Regions from separate parts of the Streptomyces sp. NPDC019396 genome, predicted to be linked through region 2. Evidence: riboswitches for the same ligand, from Rfam matches in the RefSeq annotation. Region 2 holds a riboswitch; each other region holds the start of a gene.
The links. A riboswitch is a leader RNA that binds a small molecule or an ion and turns the genes downstream of it on or off. The one in region 2 is predicted to bind thiamine pyrophosphate.

Region 1 (3,230 bases), on a different contig from region 2:
GCCATCCCCACGACCGGCTGCTCCAGGAAGCCCGCGAGCCACTTGCCCGCTGCGGAATCGGCCACGGCTGTCATGGGCGCACCCCTCGGGACTACGACGCGCGGAATTCCAGCCTGACCCCGGAGCGACGAATGCGCGACAGCGGTGTTCGACGACCGTGCACAGCGTGCAGCCAGGGCACCGGATTCGATCTGCGACACTGGTACGGCCATGCCTAAGCCCGGAGAACTCACTTTTATCGCGCCCCGCGGAGCCAAGAAGCCCCCGCGGCACCTCGCCGACCTCTCGCCCGCCGAGCGCAAGGAAGCGGTGGCTGCGATCGGCGAGAAGCCGTTTCGCGCCAAGCAGCTGTCGCAGCACTACTTCGCGCGGTACGCGCACGACCCCGGCCAGTGGACCGACATCCCCGCCGCGTCGCGGGAGCGGCTCGCGGCGGAGCTGCTGCCGGAGCTGATGTCCGTCGTGCGGCATGTCTCCTGCGACGACGACACCACCCGCAAGACGCTGTGGCGGCTGCATGACGGCACGCTGGTCGAGTCGGTGCTGATGCGCTACCCGGACCGGGTCACCATGTGCATCTCCTCGCAGGCGGGCTGCGGTATGAACTGCCCGTTCTGTGCGACCGGCCAGGCGGGCCTCGACCGCAATCTGTCGACCGCCGAGATCGTGCACCAGATCGTCGACGGTATGCGGGCGCTGCGCGATGGTGAGGTCCCCGGCGGCCCGGCGCGGCTCAGCAACATCGTGTTCATGGGCATGGGCGAGCCGCTCGCCAACTACAACCGGGTCGTGGGAGCCGTCCGCCGGCTCACGGACCCCGAGCCGGACGGCCTCGGGCTCTCGCAGCGGGGCATCACCGTCTCCACCGTCGGGCTCGTCCCGGCCATGCAGCGGTTCGCCGACGAGGGCTTCAAATGCCGGCTCGCCGTCTCCCTGCACGCTCCCGACGACGAGCTGCGCGACACCCTCGTGCCGGTGAACACCCGCTGGAAGGTGCGGGAGGTGCTGGACGCCGCCTGGGAGTACGCCGAGAAGTCGGGCCGCCGTATCTCCATCGAGTACGCCCTCATCCGCGACATCAACGACCAGGCATGGCGTGGAGACCTCCTGGGACGGCTGCTCAAGGGTAAGCGGGTGCATGTCAACCTGATCCCGCTGAATCCCACGCCGGGTTCCAAGTGGACGGCCTCCCGTCCCGAGGACGAGAAGGCGTTCGTCGAGGCGATCGCCGCTCATGGGGTGCCGGTCACCGTGCGCGACACCCGGGGGCAGGAGATCGACGGGGCCTGCGGTCAGCTCGCAGCATCCGAGCGCTGAGCCTTGGGCCGGGCCTCCAGGGGGCCCATGTACGCTGGGCCCCGAACATTCACATATTCCGACAGGGGAGCGCCACAGCGCTGAGAGTGCGGTGATCGTCAGACCGCAGACCCTCTGAACCTCGCCCGGGTCATTCCGGGTAGGAAGTTCGGACGAGACTCAAGCTGTTGCGCCCTGCCCGGCTCCGGATCCCCGGGATCCGCCGACGTGGCAGGGCCGCGTCTCTTCCTGGTCACTCCAGGAGGAAGCTCAGTGAGCACCACCAAGAAGATCACGGTCGCGGCCCTGGTCGCGGCCCTCGGCGCCGGCACGCTCACGGCCTGCGGCGGGGAGTCCGAGGACAGCGGTTCAGGGGCATCCAAGACCGTGACGCTCGTCAGCCATGATTCCTTCGCCGCCACCCCGGCGGTGCTCAAGGAGTTCACCCGGCAGACCGGCTACACGGTCAAGGTGCTGAAGAGCGGCGACGCCGTCGAGGCCCTCAACAAGGAGATCCTCACCAAGGGATCCCCTCAGGGCGACGTGTTCTTCGGCGTCGACAACACCACCCTGTCGCGGGCCCTCGACAACGGCGTCTTCACGCCGTACGAGGCCAAGGGCCTGGACCGTGTCCCCGAGGACCGGCAGCTCGACAAGGACGAGCACCGGGTCACGCCCGTCGACACCGGCGACATCTGCGTCAACTACGACAAGAAGTACTTCGCCGACAAGAAGCTGGCCCCGCCGCAGACCTTCGACGATCTGGCGAAGCCCGCCTACAAGAACCTCCTCGTGGTCGAGAACGCCGAACGCTCGTCGCCGGGCCTCGGCTTCCTGCTCGGCACCGCCGCCACGTACGGGGACAAGGACTGGCCGGACTACTGGGCCAAGCTCAAGGCCAACGGGGTCAAGGTCGTCGACAGCTGGGAGCTCGCCTACAACCAGGAGTTCTCCGGTTCCGCAGGCGGCAAGAAGGCCAAGGGCGACCGGCCGCTCGTCGTCTCGTACGCCTCCAGCCCGCCGGTCGAGGTGCTCTACTCCGAGCCGCAGCCCAAGGAGGCGCCCACCGGAGTCGCCACCGGCACCTGCTTCCGCCAGACCGAGGCCGCGGGTCTGCTCAAGGGGGCGAAGAACGAGGCCGGGGGCAAGGCCCTGCTGGACTTCCTGATCAGCAAGAAGTTCCAGGAGGACATGCCGCTCAACATGTTCGTCAACCCGGTCGTGAACGACGCCAAACTGCCCGCGCTCTTCACGCAGTTCGGTGCCGTGGTCGACAAGCCGGAGACCATGGCACCCCAGAAGATCGCCGACAACCGCGACCAGTGGATCCAGTCGTGGTCCTCACTCGTCCTGAAGTAGACGAGCTCCCCAGGACACCCGAGTCGCCCGGGCCGCCCGGGACGCGAGGGGGGGACGCGGCGCGGCTCGCCCTGATGGCGGTGCCCGTCGCGTTCTTCGCGGTCTTCTTCGCGTACCCGGTGGCCGGGATCGTCGGCCGCGGGCTCCGACCGGACGGCGTCTGGCGTTTCGGCCACATCGGCGAGGTGCTGAGCCGACCGGACATCCTGGACGTCCTCTGGTTCACCCTGTGGCAGGCGCTGGCCTCCACCGGCCTCACCCTGCTGTTGGCACTGCCCGGCGCCTACGTCTTCGCCCGCTTCGACTTCCCGGGCAGACAACTGCTGCGCGCGGTCGTCACCGTGCCGTTCGTGCTGCCGACCGTGGTGGTCGGTACCGCCTTCCTGGCGCTGCTGGGGCGCGGCGGGCTGCTCGACGAGCTGTGGGGCGTGCGCCTCGACACCACCGTGTGGGCGATCCTCCTCGCGCATGTCTTCTTCAACTACGCCGTGGTCGTACGGACCGTGGGGGGACTGTGGTCGCAGCTCGACCCGCGCCAGGAAGAGGCCGCGCGGGTGCTGGGCGCCGGACGGTTC
Region 2 (3,230 bases):
CAGGGCGGCCAGCGCGGTGGTCAGCGGCACCGAGGCGACCAGGCCGATCGACCCCACCAGCGTGCGTACGATCTCCTCGGCCACCAGCTCGCTGTTGGCGACGGTCCCCACGCTGGACTGCGCGATCGAGAAGAGCAGCAGCAAGGGCAGTGACGCGCCCGCGTAAGCGAGTACGAGTGTGTTGACCACCGAGGCGATATGGTCCCGGCCGATCCTGATCGCTGACTGGTACAGCCTGCGCGGACCCATCGTGGGATCCGCCTGGTGCAGTTCCCACACCGCCGAGGTCTGGGTCACCGTCACATCGTCCAGCACACCCAGCGAACCGATGATCACGCCCGCGAGCAGCAGGCCGGACATGTCGATCTCCGGGTAGAGGCCGTGGATCAGGCCGGTGTTGTCGTCCGTGTTCCCACCGAGCACCGCCCAGCCGATGAACAGCGAGCCGAGCAGCCCGATCAGCAGCAGCGAGATCAGGGTGCCCAGCACCGCCACCGAGGTTCGGGCGGAGATACCGTGGCACATATAGAGCGCGATCAACATGATCGCGCTCGCCCCGACCACCGCCACGGCCAGCGGATTGGAGCCCTGCAGGATCGCGGGCAGGATGAACAGGGTGAGCACCGCGAAGCTTGCGGCCAGCGCGATCAGCGCCATCACCCCGCGCAGCCGTCCCACCAGAACGACGGCGAGCGCGAACAGCCCGGCGAGCAGCGCCATCGGGACTCCCCGGTCCACATCGGTGACCGAATACTGGAGATCGCGCGGCGCGTCGGGCGCGTACGCCACCACCACGCCCTGGTCGGCGCGTAGTTGCCGAGATGCGTCGGGCTGCACGACCTCGATGAACGTGCGGCCCTTGTCCTTGCCGGTCGTGACCTCGACGGTGGCCTTTCCGCAGGTGCCCTGCCGCGAGTCGGCCGACTCACGCCCCTCTGGGGTGGTGGTGTCCCCCGTCGGCGGGACCTGTGCGGCGTTCACGTCCCCGCAGTCGACCCGCTCGACCTTCACGACGCGGCCCTGCTCGGTCTGCCGGTCGAAGCCGACACCGGTGCGTTCGTGCTCCGGCGTACCGCCCGGCCACAGGACGACCAGACCCATCGCGACGGCGGCGGCGAAGGGGATAACCACCGCGGCGATGACCCGCCGCAGATGACGGGAGACGGGCGCGGCGGGGCCGTGCGCATGGCTGTGCGCGTGCCCGTGGGCGGGGGCATGCGCAGGGCCGTGGACGCCGGGCGGCTCGTCGTCGGGATCGTGGGGCTGCGGCGAGGAAGTCACCGCCCGATCATCCCAACCCTGGAGGGGGCCCACTGTTCAGCACGCCAGACGGGGCGCTAGCGTGGTGACACCTTTGCACACGCGGGAGCTCGGAGCACCGGGCTGAGAGGGCGCTGAGCAGCTGCGCCGACCGCCGAACCTGTTACCGGGTAATGCCGGCGTAGGGAGTAGGTCACGATGACCGTTCAGGACACACGCATGCCCGCCCCCGGCCCGAACGAGGGCGAAAACGGGAGCGGGAGGTCCATCGGCTGGCACAAGGGATACATCGAGGGCTCCCGCTCCGATATCCGCGTGCCGGTCCGTCAGGTGCACCTCACCAATGGCAAGGACGTGACCCTGTACGACACGTCCGGACCGTACACCGACCCACACACCGAGACCGATGTCCGCCGTGGTCTGCCGCCGTTGCGCGAGAACTGGATCATCGCGCGCGGGGACACCGAGGAGTACGCAGGACGCCCCGTCCGCCCCGAGGACGACGGGATCAAGCACACCTCGCCGCGCGGCGGGCTGCGCAACCTCGACGCCGTCTTCCCCGGTCGCCCGCGCCAGCCCCGCCGTGGCCGCGGCGGGCAGGCGGTGACCCAGCTCGCCTACGCCCGCCGTGGCGAGATCACGCCGGAGATGGAGTACGTGGCGATCCGGGAGAACGTCTCCCCCGAGGTCGTACGCGAGGAGATCGCCGCCGGACGTGCCGTGCTGCCGGCGAACGTCAACCACCCGGAGATCGAGCCGATGATCATCGGCAAGCGGTTCCTGGTGAAGGTCAACGCCAACATCGGCAACTCCGCCGTGACCTCCTCCATCGAGGAGGAGGTGGAGAAGATGACGTGGGCGACCCGCTGGGGCGCCGACACGGTCATGGACCTCTCCACCGGCCGCAACATCCACACCACCCGCGAGTGGGTGCTGCGCAACTCCCCCGTGCCGATCGGCACCGTGCCGCTCTACCAGGCGCTGGAAAAGGTCGACGGCAGGGCCGAGGAGCTGACCTGGGAGATCTACAAGGACACCGTGATCGAGCAGGCCGAGCAGGGCGTCGACTACATGACGGTCCACGCGGGAGTGCTGCTGCGGTACGTGCCGCTGACCGCGCGCCGCAAGACCGGCATCGTCTCGCGCGGCGGCTCGATCATGGCGGCCTGGTGCCTCGCGCACCACAAGGAGTCGTTCCTGTACGAGAACTTCGAGGAGCTCTGCGAGATCCTCGCCGCGTACGACGTGACGTACTCGCTCGGCGACGGCCTGCGGCCCGGCTCGATCGCGGATGCCAACGACGAGGCGCAGTTCGCCGAGTTGAGGACGCTCGGTGAGCTCAACCAGATCGCCAAGCGGCACCACGTCCAGACCATGATCGAGGGCCCGGGGCATGTCCCGATGCACAAGATCAAGGAGAACATCGACCTCCAGCAGGAGATCTGCGAAGAGGCGCCGTTCTACACCCTGGGTCCGCTGACGACGGACGTGGCACCCGCTTACGACCACATCACCTCGGGCATCGGCGCTGCGATGATCGCCTGGTGGGGCACGGCCATGCTCTGCTACGTCACCCCCAAGGAGCACCTGGGCCTCCCCAACCGGGACGACGTCAAGACCGGCGTCATCACCTACAAGATCGCCGCCCATGCCGCCGACCTCGCCAAGGGCCACCCGGGCGCGCAGGAGTGGGACGACGCACTGTCCGACGCCCGCTTCGAGTTCCGCTGGGAGGACCAGTTCAATCTGGCCCTCGACCCGGACACGGCCCGGGAGTTCCACGACGAGACGCTGCCCGCGGAGCCGGCGAAGACCGCGCACTTCTGCTCGATGTGCGGGCCGAAGTTCTGTTCGATGAAGATCTCCCAGGACATCCGCCGGGAGCACGGCGGGACGGCGGACGAGATCGAGGCCGGCATGGCCGAGAAGTCCAAGGAGTTCGCGGAGTCCGGGAACAGGGTCTACCTCCC
Region 3 (3,230 bases), on a different contig from region 2:
GGCGGGGACGAGAGCATCGATCTTTGCGTCAATCTCGGTCACAGGACAAGCCTGCCATCCCGCACTGACAGCCGGTAGCCGGGCCCTATGCGACTGCCGCCTTCAGAGGGACCCCGGGATCCCCCGCACGGGCGGGGTCCAGGCGGGCGCCCGCCTCGATGAGGCGGCGGCCCTGGGTCACGTCACGGGGCCTGCCGACCGCCAGGACCGCGGCCAGTGCGCCGTCTTTCAGCCACAGCACGGACCAGCCGGAATCCGCCGCGGGGTCACCCCGCCGAATGAGTGTCCCGGCGCCCTCGTGGTGGCCCGCGTACTGCACGAAGCGGCCGAACTGCTCGGACCAGAAGTACGGCACCGGGTCATAGGTCAGCGGCGGCTCGCCCTCAGCGCCGTGCAGCGCCCGCAGCACATTGGCTGCGACCGCGCGCGGGCCCTGGAGGGCGTTGTCCCAGTGGTGCACGAGGAGCCGTCCGCCGTAGCGCCGTGAGGGGAAGGAGGCGCAGTCGCCCACCGCGTACACGTCCGGCAGCGTGGTGTGCAGCTGAGCGTCGGCGGTGATCGATCCGTCCGGCCCGAGGCCGATGCCCGAGCCGGCGAGCCAGCCGGTCGCCGGACGCGCGCCGATGCCCACGACGACGGCGCCTGCCGTCAGCCGCCGGACCTCCCCGCCCCCGGCCTCTGCGCCCTCGGCGATGACGACCGCCCCGGGCTCGACGGCGGCGACACGTGCGTCCGTGAGGAGGGCGGCTCCGCTCTCGGCGTACCAGTCGGCCATCGGCCCGGTCACCTCGGCGGGCAGGGCACCCGCGAGGGGCCGGTCGGCCGCCTCCACCACGGTGACCGCGCAGCCGGCCTGGCGCGCGGCGGTGGCGAACTCCGCTCCGATCCAGCCCGCGCCGACCACCACGATGTCGTGCTGCCGCTCCAGCACGGGGCGCAGCCGCCGTGCGTCGTCGAGGGTGCGCAGCAGATGGACGCCCTGGACGCCTTCGGTGCCGGGCAGGGTGAGGGGCTCGGCGCCGGTGGCGATCACCAGGGTGTCGTACGGGACGGGGCCCGCCTCGGTGTCGAGCTCATGAGCGTCCGGGCGCAGCCCGGTGACCTCGCGGCCCAGCCGGAGGTCGATGTCGAGCGCGTCGAAGTCGACGTCGAGTGCGGAGCCCTCTGCGGTGCCGAGCAGCACGGCCTTGGAGAGCGGAGGCCGGTCATAGGGCTGGTGCGGCTCGGCGCCGATCAGAGTGAGGCCGCCGGTGTAGCCCTGTTCGCGCAGGGCCACCGCGGTCTGCACCCCGGCCATCCCGGCCCCGGCGATGACGACTCGACGCTGCGTGGTGTGCTCGTTCACCAGGCCAGCCTAATCATCTGACGAGCCGTCAGGAAGCTTGGCGGTCGGCCGGAGTCCCGGCCGGGAGCTCTTCGACGACGCTGGTGCCCCTGCCGTCCCGGGACTCCCACTCCCAAGTCTCCTCAAGGCGCACCCGCCCGTCCGGGAGTTGGACCACCGTGGAGACGCAGTGCCCGGATGCCGTCGTTCCGTCCCGCTTGAGCTGGACATAGCGGAAGTCCAGCCGGTCGCCGTCCCGGGTGCCGACGAGGCGCCCGCGGACCACGTCCCCGCCCTCGTACTCGGCCCACACCTGGCCGTCCCGCTCGTGGTAGGCGAACCGGGTCCGAATGCCCACCTGGCCCGGGGCCTGGTCCGCCACAGGGGCGAGGACGAGTCCGTCGAGCGAGCGGGTCACGGTGCGGGCTCCCTTACTGCGAGTTGATGACCGGAGTTAGGCTGACCACCGTACTGCTACTCGCGGGAGCCCGGCCGCACCGGGCTGAGAGGGAGGCTGAGGCGGCCTCCGACCGTACGAACCTGATCCGGGTCATGCCGGCGAAGGGAGGGTCCGGATGCCCGTGCATCCACGGACGTCCGCCGACGTCCTTGTCGTCGGGGGCGGAATCATCGGCCTGGTCACGGCCTGGCGGTCGGCGCAGCGCGGACTGCGTACGGCGCTCGCCGACCCCGATCCGGGCGGCGGGGCCGCACAGGTCGCTGCCGGCATGCTGGCAGCCGTCACCGAGCTGCACTACGGCGAGGAGACGCTCCTCGGCCTCAATCTCGCCTCCGCCCGGCGCTATCCGGACTTCGTCGCGGAGCTTGAGGAGGCGAGCGGCCAGGACACCGGTTACCGGGCCTGCGGGACGCTCGCGGTCGCGCTGGACGCGGACGACCGGGCTCATCTGCGCGAGCTGCACGCGCTCCAGCGCCGCTGCGGGCTGGAGTCGGTGTGGCTCACCGGACGCGAGTGCCGCCGGCTCGAACCGATGCTCGCCCCGGGCGTCAGAGGCGGACTGCGGGTCGACGGTGATCATCAGATCGACCCGCGGCGGCTGGCGAGTGCGCTGGTGGTGGCCTGCGAGCGGGCGGGGGTGGTCTTCCACCGCACATGGGCGGCCGGACTCACGGTCGAGGGCGACCGCGCCACCGGGGCGGTGCTCGGCCCGCCCGGGGCTCCCACCGCCGACGGCCCCGGAGCTGCCCATGAGGTGGTCGCGGATCAGGTGGTGCTGGCCGCGGGCAGTCTCAGCGGCCGGCTGGCCGGTGTGCCCGACGAGGTCCTGCCTCCGGTGCGGCCGGTGAAGGGGCAGGTGCTGCGGCTGACGGTGCCGGGTCCGCGCGCCCCGTTCCTGTCGCGGACGGTACGGGCCGTGGTGCGGGGCAGCCAGGTGTACCTGGTGCCCCGTGAGAACGGCGAGCTGGTCGTGGGCGCCACGAGCGAGGAGCTGGGCTGGGACACCACGGTCACGGCGGGCGGGGTGTACGAGCTGCTGCGCGACGCCCATGAGCTGGTGCCGGGCATCACCGAACTGCCGCTCACCGAGACCCGTGCGGGCCTGCGGCCCGGCTCGCCGGACAACGCGCCGCTGCTCGGACCTACGGAGCTGCCCGGGCTGCTGCTCGCCACCGGGCACTACCGCAACGGTGTACTGCTGACCCCGGTGACCGGCGACGCCCTGGCCGACGCCCTGGTCACGGGGGAACTGCCGGAAGAGGCCCGCCCCTTCGCTCCTCATCGCTTCTCTCCCGCACGCCAGGAGGCGTCCGTATGAGCACGACCGTGAATCCGACCGTCTCCGTCAACGGGGAGCCGCGGGAAATCGCGGCGGGTACGAGCCTCGGCACGCTGGTCGCGACACTGACCGCGGCTCGCTCCGGCGTCGCGGCCGCGGTGAACGAG

Region 1: it holds a riboswitch for thiamine pyrophosphate, as region 2 does, so the genes downstream of both, ABZ532_RS25820 (thiamine ABC transporter substrate-binding protein) here and thiC (phosphomethylpyrimidine synthase ThiC) in region 2, are expected to answer to the same signal.
Region 3: it holds a riboswitch for thiamine pyrophosphate, as region 2 does, so the genes downstream of both, thiO (glycine oxidase ThiO) here and thiC (phosphomethylpyrimidine synthase ThiC) in region 2, are expected to answer to the same signal.

Annotation. Positions count from the first base shown of each region.
Region 1 is NZ_JBEYBS010000026.1:10,108-13,337, reverse strand. It holds gene ABZ532_RS25830 (hypothetical protein) at 1-74, opposite strand, end outside; gene rlmN (23S rRNA (adenine(2503)-C(2))-methyltransferase RlmN) at 211-1,317, shown strand; TPP riboswitch at 1,371-1,481, shown strand; gene ABZ532_RS25820 (thiamine ABC transporter substrate-binding protein) at 1,570-2,655, shown strand; gene ABZ532_RS25815 (iron ABC transporter permease) at 2,730-3,230, shown strand, end outside.
Region 2 is NZ_JBEYBS010000007.1:210,828-214,057, reverse strand. It holds gene ABZ532_RS10855 (YibE/F family protein) at 1-1,281, opposite strand, end outside; TPP riboswitch at 1,353-1,465, shown strand; gene thiC (phosphomethylpyrimidine synthase ThiC) at 1,459-3,230, shown strand, end outside.
Region 3 is NZ_JBEYBS010000001.1:338,243-341,472, forward strand. It holds gene ABZ532_RS01545 (Rv2175c family DNA-binding protein) at 1-42, opposite strand, end outside; gene ABZ532_RS01550 (FAD-dependent oxidoreductase) at 86-1,345, opposite strand; gene ABZ532_RS01555 (hypothetical protein) at 1,374-1,742, opposite strand; TPP riboswitch at 1,795-1,908, shown strand; gene thiO (glycine oxidase ThiO) at 1,900-3,102, shown strand; gene thiS (sulfur carrier protein ThiS) at 3,099-3,230, shown strand, end outside.